Regions from separate parts of the Desulfosporosinus youngiae DSM 17734 genome, predicted to be linked through region 1. Evidence: a T-box and tRNA genes for the amino acid it is inferred to sense, from the RefSeq annotation. Region 1 holds a T-box; the other regions hold tRNA genes.
The links. The T-box of region 1 lies ahead of leuS (leucine--tRNA ligase). A T-box ahead of a tRNA ligase gene usually reads a tRNA of that ligase, here a tRNA-Leu.
Positions count from the first base shown of each region.

Region 1 (4,588 bases):
ATCTTATAATATATCAATTTATCGGATTCTTTATGTATACATTTTTTAGGGATAACTTCCCTTCGCTGAACGGTAGAATCTCAGACGAAAGTCGGGTTGATTAAAAAGGATATCAGGCTCTTAAGTAAACCAAATAAGGACGGTTCTTTAATGGATTTAATCCAGAAAGAACCGTCCTTGTCCAGGACTTAAGCAACTTTTAGTCAAGTTTCCCTAACGATTTGCTCTCTTAAGTCATTACTTAACAACAATATTAACCAGCTTACCCGGAACTGTAATCACTTTAACGATGGTTTTTCCTTGGGTCCATTCCATAACTTTTGGCTGAGCAAGCACTAACGTTTCTAATTCAGCCGCTGAGATATCAGCAGCCACTTGAATCCGTTCCCGAACTTTCCCATTCACCTGGAGAATAACCGTCACTTCATCTTGAACGAGAGCCGCTTCATCCACTTCAGGCCAAGGCTGGAGATGAATGCTCTCCGTATGTCCAAGTTCCCGCCAAAGCTCCTCCGTGATATGCGGAGCAATGGGAGCAAGAAGCATAAGAATCCCTTCCAGAGCCTCACGACCGACAGCAGCATCTGCAGTTGGCTGCTCTTTGTAGATATACAAAGCATTAACCCATTCCATAATCGTACTAATGGCGGTATTAAAGTTATAGCGCTTTCCGATGTCTGTTGTTACTCTCTGGATGGCCAAATGAGTGTGACGACGCATTTCTTTGCCGATTTTATCCAGGTGTTCCCAGCTATTTGCCTGATCATCAGCCGCTGATGCTTCTCCTGCTTCCCTTAAGAAGGGCTGATACTGAACAACCAAACGCCAAACTCGATTCAGGAAACGATAACATCCTTCAACCCCTTGATCACTCCACTCCAAATCTCTCTCCGGCGGAGCAGCGAACAGTATAAACAAACGGGCCGTGTCTGCGCCATATTTTCCAATAATCGCTCCCGGACTGACAACATTCCCTTTCGATTTGGACATTTTAGAACCATTCATACAAACCATCCCCTGGGTAAGCAGGTTCTGGAAAGGTTCATCGACCTCCAAATAGCCGAAATCTCTTAAACCCTTCGTAAAAAAGCGTGCATAAAGCAAATGAAGGATGGCGTGCTCTACCCCACCGACGTATTGATCAACATTCATCCAGTGATTTGCTTCTTTTTTCGAAAAAACCTGATCGGCATTGCGGGGATCCGTATAACGAAGGAAATACCAGGAAGAACAAGCAAAGGTATCCATCGTATCCGTTTCACGCCGGGCAGTTCCCCCACACTTAGGACAGGTTGTTTCTATAAACGAAGGAGATGTGGCCAGCGGATTCTCCCCGGATTTAAAGACAACATCAGGTGGCAGCATTACCGGCAAATGTTCCTCCGGAACGGGTACGGTTCCACAAGAATCGCAATAAATCATAGGAATAGGTGCACCCCAATAACGCTGACGAGAGATAAGCCAATCACGCAAGCGGAAATTAACCTTCCGTTGTCCGATACCCAGGCGCTCTGCTTCATCGGCAATCCGCTCCAACGCCTCCTCGCTGCCCAGTCCATCGAAGGAACCGGAGTTCACCATAACTCCTTCGTCTGTGAAAGCCGCTTTGAGGGGCCGGTCCTTCTCCTCTAAGAAACTCCCTGGAGGCACAATGACCGTTTTAATCTCTAAATTATACTTCGTCGCAAATTCAAAGTCCCTTTCATCATGAGCCGGAACACCCATCACTGCTCCTGTTCCATATTCCAGCAGAACATAGTTGGCGATCCAAATCGGCACCTTTTTGCCGCTTAGTGGATTGAGGCAATAGGCTCCTATGAACAGTCCTTCCTTTTCTGCATCGGTTGACGTTCGAGCAATTTCATTGAGGCCCTTCATTTTTTCGATAAAGGCTAACACATCCGCCTCATACTCGGTCCCGCTTACCAGCTCTAGAACGAGAGGATGTTCAGGAGCTAGGACCACATAGCTGACTCCAAAAAGAGTGTCAACCCGGGTTGTATACACTGGGATTTTCTCTGGGCTGTCTTCCAAAGCAAATTTTACTTCTACCCCTTCTGAACGGCCAATCCAGTTACGCTGCATGGTTTTTACCTTTTCAGGCCATCCCGGCAACATGTCCAAATCTTGAAGCAGAACATCCGCGTAATCCGTAATTTTAAAAAACCACTGTTCCAGGTTTTTCTTCGTGACCAAGGTGTCGCACCGCTCGCATCCACCGTCCACAACTTGTTCATTGGCAAGCACTGTGGCACAGGAAGGACACCAGTTCACAGCAGCCTTTTTCTTATAGACCAACCCATGTTTATGAAACTCTAAAAATAACCACTGTGTCCATTTATAATAACCCGGATGACATGTCGCCATTTCCCGGTCCCAATCATAGGAAATTCCCATCTCCTGAAGCTGACGCCGCATATTGGCGATATTCTTCCAGGTCCAGTCTGCCGGCGGAGTCTGGTGCTTGATAGCGGCATTTTCAGCCGGCAAGCCAAAAGCGTCCCAGCCAATAGGGTGAAGCACATTGTAACCTGTCATTCGTTTATAACGAGCGATTACATCCACTATTGAGTAATTGCGTACATGCCCCATATGTAGATCTCCTGAAGGATAAGGGAACATAGCTAAGGCATAATACTTGGGCTTTGAGGCATCTCGCTCGGTTTTATAAGCTTTATTCTCCACCCATTCTTTCTGCCACTTCGATTCAATCTCAGGAAACGAGTACTTCTCTTGCATAAAAAACGTTCCTCCTTAGAAATAAGTCTGCTAAATTAAAAAATCTCTCGTCCCTAAAGGGACGAGAGACCTTCTCCCGTGGTACCACCCATTTTCAATAGCGCTCAAACGATTTTAACGGTTCGCACCGATGTTCATTGTTACCTGAACACAGCTCCAGGGTGAGTTCCTGACGTTCCCAATAACGGCTTGCACCTTCCGCCGTCTCTCTGCAGAGGGTCCCCCAGTACTGCTCCCTATCCCAGCTTTTACGTGTTTGAATTAATCTCCGTGTTCAACTTAGTGCTTGACCGGATTCAATGACATAACTTCCGCATCTTTCCAGAGACGTTCAAGCTGATAAAATTCACGATGATCCGGAGTCATAACATGAATCACTAGATCTCCGCCACAATCCATCAAAACCCAGTTGGCCGTTGGCAATCCTTCAAGATGAATAACCGGGATTCCCATCTCCGGCAACTTTTCTTCTAAATGGTCAGTGATCGCTTTAACCTGAGTCGTCGTATTTCCAGTTACCAATAAGCAATAATCCGTGACCATAGAAATTCCCTTTAAATTCAAAAGGGTAATGTCTCCACCTTTTTTGTCCTCAACATAACCGACCACTTCACTAAGCATTTTTTGATCCAGTTCCAATAGTTTGCCTCCTTCGTAAATCATCAAACGTCAACTGAGTTAACGGATGAATCGGGCGCTTGCCCTCTTTCAAATATAGTAACGTGTGTTCAACACAGGCTAACGTACCCTTTTCTAAATTATCATACAGGGATTGTCGCAAAAAGTCCACTTTTGGGAAATCACGGTCAGGTTCCGTCAGATCAGCACTGTAAATCAGCATCTCCAAAGGACACATTCCCGGCCTTCCCAATGTATGATTCGCAACAGCTGCTAAGACTTCAGCATCATCTAATCCGTAATAATGCTCCAGCCAATAAGCGGCCACCGAGCCATGCAAAACATAAGGACTTAGCTCATCTTCAGGATACTTAAGCAAATTCCAGCGTCGTGCGTACCTAAGCTGGCCTTTTATTGGAATTTCCTTTGCTAAATCATGCACTAATCCCGCACAACGAGCCCTAACCGGATCCAATCCATGGTGATGAGCCAATTCTTCCGCCCAATCTGCCACACCCAGAGTATGCCTGAACCGTTCTTCTGAAAGAACACGAGCCGCCAGATCCCTCAGCACTTCAACCTGCAATTTCACGTATCTCCCGCTCCTCTTTAATCTCTAACATTCTCTTTGAGTATCTATTTTATCAAGTAAATGCTTCTGATGCAAAATAATAAAATGGGAGACCCCCACCAAGCATGTCAGAGGTCTCCCTTACAGTCCGCAGGTATTACATTTGTTTCGGTTTGGCTTCATTGACCGTTAATGGCCTTCCGCCAAAATCCTTGCCGTTTAACTCTTCCGCCATACGTGCCGCATCCATTTCTTCAACCTCAATAAATCCAAAACCCCTGGAGCGGCCAGTCTCACGATCGGTTATAATCCGGCTGCTTTCAACCTGACCATACGCGCTGAAAAACTCTCCGAGTTCTTCAGCTGTCGTATTCCATGGAAGATTTCCAACATATAGTGTTGTTGCCATGATAACTGTCACCTCTTGTCTAGTATTAATCATTGATCGTTTTTAGTATGGTCAAATCCAGACAGAGTATGCGAAATAAAAACAAAACATAAAATTAGTAAATCCGAACTGCTCAGTGAACTTACTTTAGCTTAGCTGAACATCGGGGCTTCTGCTGCGAAAGCAAACGAAGAGGTCACTTTACGTATCTGTATATAGCTTATGCTGGGCAAGATAAAGCCGAACAGCCTCAGGCAAAAGATAACGGATCG
Region 1 is NZ_CM001441.1:5,007,859-5,012,446, forward strand. Features, by position in the region: gene leuS (leucine--tRNA ligase) at 238-2,739, opposite strand; T-box leader at 2,794-2,991, opposite strand; gene rsfS (ribosome silencing factor) at 3,019-3,378, opposite strand; gene yqeK (bis(5'-nucleosyl)-tetraphosphatase (symmetrical) YqeK) at 3,353-3,949, opposite strand; gene DESYODRAFT_RS23270 (RNA recognition motif domain-containing protein) at 4,086-4,337, opposite strand; gene nadD (nicotinate-nucleotide adenylyltransferase) at 4,518-4,588, opposite strand, start outside.

Region 2 (4,588 bases), 790 kb from region 1:
TAAAAGCAAGCTTTCTCCTCCTATTGTTTATCGGATCACTTATCACCTTTTGCCTGCTTAAGCTAAGTGAACGTCGCTGATATATTAAAGATATCGGTTCGTTGTTTATATTGAGGATAATTTATTATGGCGAGCACTACATATTTAAGCATTATTGCCCAATATAAAACTTTGGGAGTTATATTTCAATGTTTGCAATTCAAACCTTGAGCTTTTTGAACCTGTCTATTCCTAAAAACCTATGAGTAAGTTTTAAAGAATTATGAAATTAATTAGAAATGTATCCATACTATAGTTCTAATTTAAGATAAGATTAAATACAAGTTTAATAAGATAAATAGAAGTTACAAGCTAAGTACCGGTTAAGTTAAGACTAACTAAGAAGAAAAACATCATACGACTTCAACAGTAACAATAAGTTGCAGGTGGACAATCTGTCTATTATTGTCGTATCTATTTTCTTGCATAGAGAACAGTCCTATGTTAAAATTTTATGGGTTAAGAAAGGGGTTGAATCTGTGGATTTTTTATCTGGAGTTGCAGGTACACAAATATTTAATGTTATCATGATTCCAGTTCAAACTATTATTATCTTTTTAACCTTTTACTACTTCATTCTTTCAATGTTTGGACTATATCGGAAGCCGGAGATTAAGATACATAAATCAGAGAAGACGTTTGCAATAGTCGTTGCTGCCCATAATGAAGAGGCTGTTATTGGCCCGTTAATTGAAAACCTGCTTAGACTTGATTACCCGAAGAATTTATATGATATTTTTGTTGTCGCCGACAATTGTACGGATAAGACCGCCTTAATTGCTAAAAATGCGGGTGCAATTGTTCATCGTCGGTTTAATACTGAGAAGCGAGGCAAAGGATATGCATTGGAGTGGATGTTCTATCGATTATTCAAGATGGAGCGTCAGTATGATGCAATCGTTATATTCGATGCGGATAACCTCGTAAAAGAGAACTTCCTGTTTGAAATGAACAGTAAGCTCTGCCAAGGACATAAAATAGTTCAGTGTTATTTGGATTCGAAAAATCCATTTGATACTTGGGTGACTAATACGTTTTCTATCGCATTTTGGGTAACGAATCGAATGCTTCAGCTTGCTAGATTAAATACGGGTCGTCTCTCAAACGTTTTAGGTGGGACAGGTATGTGTATTTCCACAGACGTTTTAAAAGAATTTGGATGGGGTGCTACATCTTTAACTGAGGATCTTGAGTTTAGTATGAAAGCCTTATCCCACGGTATTAAAACGACCTGGGCTCATGATGCCGTGGTTTATGATGAAAAGCCATTGACCTTTATACAGGCGTGGAATCAACGGAAACGATGGGCACAGGGGCAGGTAGATGTAGCAGGACGGTATTTCTTTCCACTAATCATCAAAGGAATAAGAGAAAAGAAAATCATGTATTTTGATGCTGCCATTCATCTCTTTCAGCCTGCCCTTGTGATGATCGCTACTTTTTTCATGTTAACTAATTTCATTGCTGCATTACAATCCCATTACACCCAAGTGTTTACGTTAGTAATGCCTTGGACGGGCTGGCAGATTCTATCGGCTTTTCAGTATCTTTATCCAGTAGCAGCATTGGCCCTTGACCGGCTTCCTTGGCGTTCCTATGTAGGGCTTATTCTCTATCCGGTCTTTATATATAGCTGGATTCCAATTGTGTTTCTAGGCTTTATAAACCGTAAAGACAAACAATGGTCACACACTAAACATACTCGTTCACTGAGTATTGATGAAGTTACTATAAAACAAAAAAAGGTATCCACAAATTAACTCTAGAGAAACAAGCTGGGTTCTCCATTAGCCATATGTTGTGTGTAATTTACAAGTAATTTTTTTAAAAAATTAGATGATTTATACGTGTAAATTGTAAAAAAAGCTTTGACACATTGCCGTTTTTTGTGTATACTGATAATCGTCAGTTCTCGGGTGATTAGCTCAGTTGGTAGAGCGCCTGCCTTACAAGCAGGATGTCGGCGGTTCGAGCCCGTCATCGCCCACCAAAACAGAAGTCCGAAGTCAGGGGTCAGAAGCCTGAATGGATGTATGCCTTTGACGACTGACATATAGCAGGTTAGCGGAAAGATGCTTCGAAGTCTGAAAAGTTCGGACTGCGGCATCAAACCTCGGACCTCAGCAGTGGCCCCGTGGTGTAGTGGTCAACATGCCTGCCTGTCACGCAGGAGATCGTCGGTTCAAGTCCGATCGGGGTCGCCATATTCAATCTTACTCATTATGCCTCGGTAGCTCAGTCGGTAGAGCAGAGGACTGAAAATCCTCGTGTCGGCGGTTCGATTCCGTCCTGAGGCACCACGCGGGTGTAACTCAGTGGTAGAGTGTCACCTTGCCAAGGTGAAAGTCGCGAGTTCGAATCTCGTCACCCGCTCCATTAAATCCCTGGCGGCATAGCCAAGTGGTAAGGCAGAGGTCTGCAAAACCTCTATTCCTCAGTTCAAATCTGAGTGCCGCCTCCAAATTAATTTGCCGATGTGGCGTAACTGGCAGACGCACGGGACTTAAAATCCCGCGGACTTAACATCCGTACCGGTTCGATTCCGGTCATCGGCACCATATGGGTTTGTAGCTCAGCTGGTTAGAGTACCGCGTTGACATCGCGGGGGTCGGAGGTTCGAGTCCTCTCAAACCCACCATATGAAACTAAGGTAATCTTAATAATAGACCTGTCTGTTGACACGAGAGCTTATTACCCATTGATTTAGGTCAATGGGTATTTACTTTTGTTAAAGTTGTTTTGACATTGAAAGTTTCTGTGATTATACTTAGCATGTTTTATGAGAGAGTTTAGATGCTCGTAGAGCGCTGAAAATGCTATATCGAAGTATACCTGGTGATTATTCCTTAGAGAAGGGTGGTGGTTTTATGAATTTACTTCGTCAAAATAAGGCGCCGATTTATGAAGCGCTGTTGAAATACAAATCCATGCGGGTGGTACCGTTTGACGTGCCAGGACATAAACAAGGCAAAGGAAACTTAGAACTCACTGAGTTTTTGGGTGAGAAATGTCTCTCGGTGGATGTTAATTCCATGAAACCGCTGGATAACCTTGTTCATCCAGTCTCTGTAATCAAGGAGGCTGAGGGATTGGCTGCCGATGCCTTTGGTGCACATCATGCTTTTTTTATGGTTAATGGCACCACATCAGCTGTTCAAGCGATGATTATGAGCGTATGTAAGCAGGGCGAAAAAGTTATTATGCCGCGAAATGTTCATAGAAGTGCCATCAATGCTCTTATCATCAGCGGTGCCATTCCTGTTTATGTAAATCCAGGCGTTAATAAAACCTTGGGAATACCTTTAGGTATGTCCATAGACGATGTAAAAAAAGCCATTGCAAATAATCCCGATGCTAAAGCAATTTTTATTAATAACCCTACTTATTATGGTATTTGCTCTGATTTAAAGACTATCACGGAGCTTGCCCATCGTCATAATATGTATGTCCTTGTGGACGAGGCGCATGGATCTCACTTTTACTTTGGTGACAACCTGCCGGTCAGTGCGATGGCAGCAGGAGCTGATATGGCGGCTGTAAGTATGCATAAAACAGGCGGTTCCCTGACTCAAAGTTCCTTTTTATTAAAAGGTAAACGTCTTAGCACTGGCCATGTACGGCAAACCATAAATCTTACCCAGACGACTAGCGGATCCTACCTCCTGCTGTCTTCTCTGGATATTTCCAGGCGAAATTTGGCCTTAGCAGGAAAAAGCATCTTTGCAAAGGCATCTGCGCTTGCCAATTATGCCCGGGAGGAAATCAATAAAATTGGAGGTTACTACGCTTTTTCCAAAGAACTCATTAATGGAGATTCAGTGTACGATTTTGACCACACCAAGCTTTCTGTTCATACCAGAGAAATAGGGCTGGCAGGAATTGAGGTATATGATATTCTTCGTGATGATTACGGTATCCAGATCGAGTTAGGTGATATCGGTAATATTCTGGCCATCATTTCTGTCGGGGATCGGGCCCTGGCCTTGGAACGTTTAGTTTCTTCTCTATCTGAAATAAAAAGACTATATACGAAGGATAAAAAGGGAATGCTTGATCATGAGTATATTAATCCCGAGGTGGTAATGACACCACAGAAAGCGTTCTACGCAGAGCAACATTCTGTACCTATCAAGGAGAGTTCAGGGTTTATAAGTGGGGAGTTTGTGATGTGCTATCCTCCAGGGATACCTATTCTGGCACCAGGAGAGCGGATAACAGGTGAAATCATCGATTATATCTCTTACGCCAAGGCCAAAGGCAGTTCCTTGACAGGTACAGAGGACATGGCTATTGAAAACATTAGAGTTGTGGAGGAAGTATAACATGGAATTATGGTATACAGAACAGCACACAAAAAACGTTCGTTTTTCCATCAAAGTGGAAAAGCCTCTTTACACGGGTGAGAGCGAATTCCAAAGAATTGACGTTTTTAACTCTAAAGAATTTGGTAACTTCTTTACCCTGGATGGATTTATGATGATTACAGAAAAGGATGAGTTTATTTATCATGATATGATTGTTCATGTGCCTATGGCGACCAACCTCAAGA
Region 2 is NZ_CM001441.1:132,679-137,266, forward strand. Features, by position in the region: gene DESYODRAFT_RS00710 (glycosyltransferase family 2 protein) at 519-1,799, shown strand; tRNA gene DESYODRAFT_RS00715 (tRNA-Val) at 1,954-2,029, shown strand; tRNA gene DESYODRAFT_RS00720 (tRNA-Asp) at 2,168-2,243, shown strand; tRNA gene DESYODRAFT_RS00725 (tRNA-Phe) at 2,264-2,339, shown strand; tRNA gene DESYODRAFT_RS00730 (tRNA-Gly) at 2,341-2,415, shown strand; tRNA gene DESYODRAFT_RS00735 (tRNA-Cys) at 2,426-2,500, shown strand; tRNA gene DESYODRAFT_RS00740 (tRNA-Leu) at 2,510-2,597, shown strand; tRNA gene DESYODRAFT_RS00745 (tRNA-Val) at 2,601-2,677, shown strand; gene DESYODRAFT_RS00750 (aminotransferase class I/II-fold pyridoxal phosphate-dependent enzyme) at 2,907-4,361, shown strand; gene speE (polyamine aminopropyltransferase) at 4,363-4,588, shown strand, end outside.
Region 2: it encodes a tRNA-Leu, which carries the amino acid that the T-box ahead of leuS (leucine--tRNA ligase) is inferred to sense. The anticodon was not compared.

Region 3 (4,588 bases), 2.2 Mb from region 1:
TATAATACCACATACTCAGGGAAGGAGGACCATACATGATAGGTGAAAACAAACGGGTAGAAGAAATGAACTATTTTGAACTGATAGCTTGGCTTGGTATAGGAAGTTCTCATCCAGGAGGTTTTCCCGCAACTAAACAAAATCTGGATGCTGTCCAAATAAAACCCGAGGAATATGTACTTGATGCCGGATGCGGAAGCGGGCTGACCGCTTGTCATTTGGCCAAAACAGTCGGATGCAAGATCATGGGTATTGATATAAATTCTCAGATGATTGAAAAAGCACGGCAAAGAGCAGAGAAAGAGGGAGTATCCCATTTAGTCGAGTTTAAGGTTGCAGATGTTTATGAACTGCCTTTTGCGGATAACCAATTTGATGTCGTTATTGCCGAGTCAATTGCGGTCTTTCTAGACAAGGTAAAAGTGTATCGGGAACTTTATCGAGTCCTAAAACCCGAGGGCAGAGTTGCGGATTTAGAAATGGCCATATTGAAAGAAATGCCTGCGGCAGTCAGACATCAAATGGAGGAATGTTTTGGTTCGGGCACGAATCCCTTACCTTTCCAAGAATGGCTTGAGGCATTAGCACAAGCGGGATTTCAGGATGTAGATATTAAAAATCCACAGCCCTTAAGAGATAACGGCAATATTGTCTTAAACGAGCTGAAAAAGGATTGGGTGCTCGTGAAAGACCTCATGTCTAAAATTAACAGGCAGCCTGGCTTAGTGCGCCGTTTGCAGAAAAATGCCGGTTTTATGAAGAGGAACCGCAGTTACTTTGGCTTTGGTCTGGTTTATGGACGAAAACCAACTCCCCCGCCCCTTAAATTGGGATTCAAAGACCGGCTATGGCAGGTTTTGTTCCGCAGAAAGCCTAGACAGTGATTACGGGATTTCTTCGCATGTATGGAATTGACAGTTTCTGCTAATCCTATACGGGAACCCTATAGGAGGTAGCTAATAAAATCATGTCTAAAAAAATCCCAACTATCTATTTCAATCGTTGTTTTTCGTCTACTCCCCAAATTATTAAACAGTTGTTAAATAACCACGATTTCCGAAGGTTTAAGATCTTTATTTCACATGTATGTCCCAATAATTATCTACAAGAGGTTGCAGATTATTTTGAAGTGGAGCCTGAGTTGACCGGAACAGACTATGTCAATTACTGTTTGGATTTTTGTCTTAAACACAAGATTGACTTGTTTGTGCCAAGGTATAATGTAACCACATTAATTGATTACAAGGAAGATTTTGAACGGCTTGGGGTTAAAGTAATGTTTATCGGGAACAGTGAAACTTATCAAGTCCTGGAGGATAAACTGAAAACTTACGAGACTTTAAAAGAAACGGATGTTGTAGCTATTCCAAAAGCCTTTCGAATTGAAGGTTTTGCTGATTTTCAAAATGCTTATCAGCAAATATCTAACAAGGGCGGCAGAGCTTGCTTGAAGCCTATCTCCGGGATTGGCGGAAATGGCTTCAAGGAAATTCTGGAAGATACCACAGAGGTCAATGAGCTCTACAAAACAACAGGTTCGACGATTGCCAAGGATAGGATAATACGAATATTACAGAATTCCGAAAAAGTGGAACCCTTTATGGTTATGGAATACCTGGAAGGGGATGAGTATAGTATTGATTGTTTAGGGAACAACGGAAAACTTGTCGTCGCTGTTCCTAGAAGAAAGCTGGACCTTTATCGGCAAAACATTGAATACCATGAAGATTTGCTGGACCTGGCTCAAAAACTGACTAAAGAATTCTCCTTGAGTTATTTATATAATATTCAGGTGAAATATCACCACGGTCAGGCACACCTTATTGAAATCAATACCCGAATGTCCGCCGGGATTCATAAGTCCTGCTTTACAGGGGTTAACTTCTTATACCTGGCCATAAAGCAGCTGATGGGGGAGAAGGTAACCGCTCCAAAGGATGTTCATTGGGACTTTCAGATACGCACCACTGAGAACTACGATCTCGTGGCCATATAAACGATAAGGCTTGACACAGCAAACTAAAGTTCGATTCGTTAGAACTTGTTTATCAGTGATACTTATCCTTAAATGAAAATACTTATTCTTAAAAGAAAGAAGCAGGGAAGGATTTCAGTTGAAATTCTTCCCTGCTTGTATGTATTAAATTATCATTTAGTGCATAACCAGCATCTTAGTATGTTATTATTGGTTTATGCTGATAACTGCTGTAAGTTTGAATGGTGCCGATGACCGGAATCGAACCGGTACGGATGTTAAGTCCGCGGGATTTTAAGTCCCGTGCGTCTGCCAGTTACGCCACATCGGCAAATTAATTGGAGGCGGCACTCAGATTTGAACTGAGGAATAGAGGTTTTGCAGACCTCTGCCTTACCACTTGGCTATGCCGCCAGGAGATTTGATTGGAGCGGGTGATGAGAATCGAACTCACGTAGCTAGCTTGGAAGGCTAGTGCTCTACCATTGAGCTACACCCGCCTGGGATAAAGGTATGGCTCCCCGAGTAGGACTCGAACCTACAACCTACCGGTTAACAGCCGGTTGCTCCACCATTGAGCTATCGAGGAATATGATTGGAACAGTATGGTGCGGAAGACGGGACTTGAACCCGTACGGAGTTACCCACACGCCCCTCAAACGTGCGCGTCTGCCAATTACGCCACTCCCGCATATTTGGAGCCATTGACCGGGATTGAACCGGTGACCTTATCCTTACCAAGGATACGCTCTACCAACTGAGCTACAACGGCATTTTGTGGTGCGCTCGGAGAGATTCGAACAGGTGATTATTACAGCCCCCATGACTGTTTAACAAGACGATATTCATAATACCACAGAGTTTACTTGTATGCAACAGGTTAAAGTAAAAATTTATTCCATTGAATTTGCAAGTTTGACTATATCATCAAGCTCCATACCAGTGGCTAGTATAGCATAACCAATACCATCTTTATACCACCCAAGGTCTAAAGGATTACTTTTCCATTCCTTTGTTCCCTTGCTATCTGCGGATGGTTCTTCGACCACATTCCAGCCCCCTTTAACCCATTTTCCTTGCACACCGGCGATTTCAACCGTGCCATGTGCAGATCCTTCAGGGCCGACAGGAACATCGCCTCCACTAAAATGTCCTTGAATGATATTGAACTGGGCATTCCCGTTACTGTAAACTGCTGAAACTGTATCATTTTTCGCTGTAGCAGCAATTTTCGGTAAGTCTGGCCTAATATGCTGAATGAAGACCAATCTAAATCCATCTGGTATATTTTGTGGTGCTTTTATTATAAAGTTTGCAAGTTTCTGCGCTTCAGCAAAGTCGTTACAGTCCGTTTGTTTAGCCTTGACAACTACTGGGCCATCCGGGTTAGCAGTTAAATCAGACATGGTTTTTCCTCCTCCACTATTTTCAGCATGAACTACATTGTTGGTCCGAATGTTGTAATTCATTTGGTCATTAGCAGAGAGAGTCTTGGAGTTAAGGGGAAAAATAATTAACGCACACATTATTAAAAAGAAAACTACTATACTTGCAAGTATAATCATTTTTTTCCTAATACATTCGTCAATGAATTCCACCCCTTCTAAATTATTACAATATCTTTATTTCATTATACCGTACAACTCCCACAAGAGCCAACTCTTTCTTCATAAACATAGCATATATTTGTGTAACACGTAGTGCTTGGTATGCGATGATTGAAGCCTTTGAAAATAGATAAAAAAATAGACCTTCTTTTCAGAAGGCTTATCCTTTTTCATAAGTTTTAAATATTTAGGCCATTCCCTATAACCTTCTGACATGTGATGGCCTGTTCACACATCCATAATCATGTGTTATAGAAAATGGTTAACGCTTGATAATCTTAAATGGTGGGCCATCCGCGACTCGAACGCGGGACACCCTGATTAAAAGTCAGGTGCTCTAGCCGACTGAGCTAATGGCCCTTAAATGGCTGGGGTGGGAGGATTCGAACCTCCGAATGCCAGAGTCAAAGTCTGGTGCCTTACCGCTTGGCGACACCCCAATATCGAAGTGCGATGTGCGATATTCGATGTTCGAACACAGGTATTTCTTACAAAATTACCTCTAAGATCCCACTTTCTTATTACGAATCACGATTCGTACCTCGATCATCGATCTTCGAACTTCGAGTATGGTGGGCAGGGATGGATTCGAACCATCGTACCTCGCGGAACAGATTTACAGTCTGTCGCCTTTAACCACTCGGCCACCTACCCATGAGTACTATGCATTAAGATGGCGACCCCGATCGGACTTGAACCGACGATCTCCTGCGTGACAGGCAGGCATGTTAACCACTACACCACGGGGCCAGGCAAACGTACTGCGACTGAGCTATCGCCTGAAGCAGACGATAATTAGTATACACAATAATCCGCCAATGGTCAATAATCTCTCCGATAAATTTGCTGCTGCCAATTATTAGAAGGTTAAAGAGGCGCAAAAACCTGTATTTCTATTATATCCTTAGGTTGAATTGGGGGACAATGAGATGAAGGTAAAAAACATTCGTATGCTGGAAATTCATATAGCCGTGTTCTTATTTGGCGTATCAGGATTATTTGGGAA
Region 3 is NZ_CM001441.1:2,817,868-2,822,455, forward strand. Features, by position in the region: gene DESYODRAFT_RS12985 (class I SAM-dependent methyltransferase) at 36-884, shown strand; gene DESYODRAFT_RS12990 (ATP-grasp domain-containing protein) at 968-1,996, shown strand; tRNA gene DESYODRAFT_RS12995 (tRNA-Leu) at 2,219-2,306, opposite strand; tRNA gene DESYODRAFT_RS13000 (tRNA-Cys) at 2,315-2,389, opposite strand; tRNA gene DESYODRAFT_RS13005 (tRNA-Gly) at 2,402-2,475, opposite strand; tRNA gene DESYODRAFT_RS13010 (tRNA-Asn) at 2,490-2,564, opposite strand; tRNA gene DESYODRAFT_RS13015 (tRNA-Leu) at 2,582-2,666, opposite strand; tRNA gene DESYODRAFT_RS13020 (tRNA-Thr) at 2,672-2,747, opposite strand; gene DESYODRAFT_RS13025 (hypothetical protein) at 2,869-3,381, opposite strand; tRNA gene DESYODRAFT_RS13030 (tRNA-Lys) at 3,866-3,942, opposite strand; tRNA gene DESYODRAFT_RS13035 (tRNA-Gln) at 3,948-4,022, opposite strand; tRNA gene DESYODRAFT_RS13040 (tRNA-Tyr) at 4,153-4,236, opposite strand; tRNA gene DESYODRAFT_RS13045 (tRNA-Asp) at 4,257-4,332, opposite strand; gene DESYODRAFT_RS13050 (DMT family transporter) at 4,512-4,588, shown strand, end outside.
Region 3: it encodes a tRNA-Leu, which carries the amino acid that the T-box ahead of leuS (leucine--tRNA ligase) is inferred to sense. The anticodon was not compared.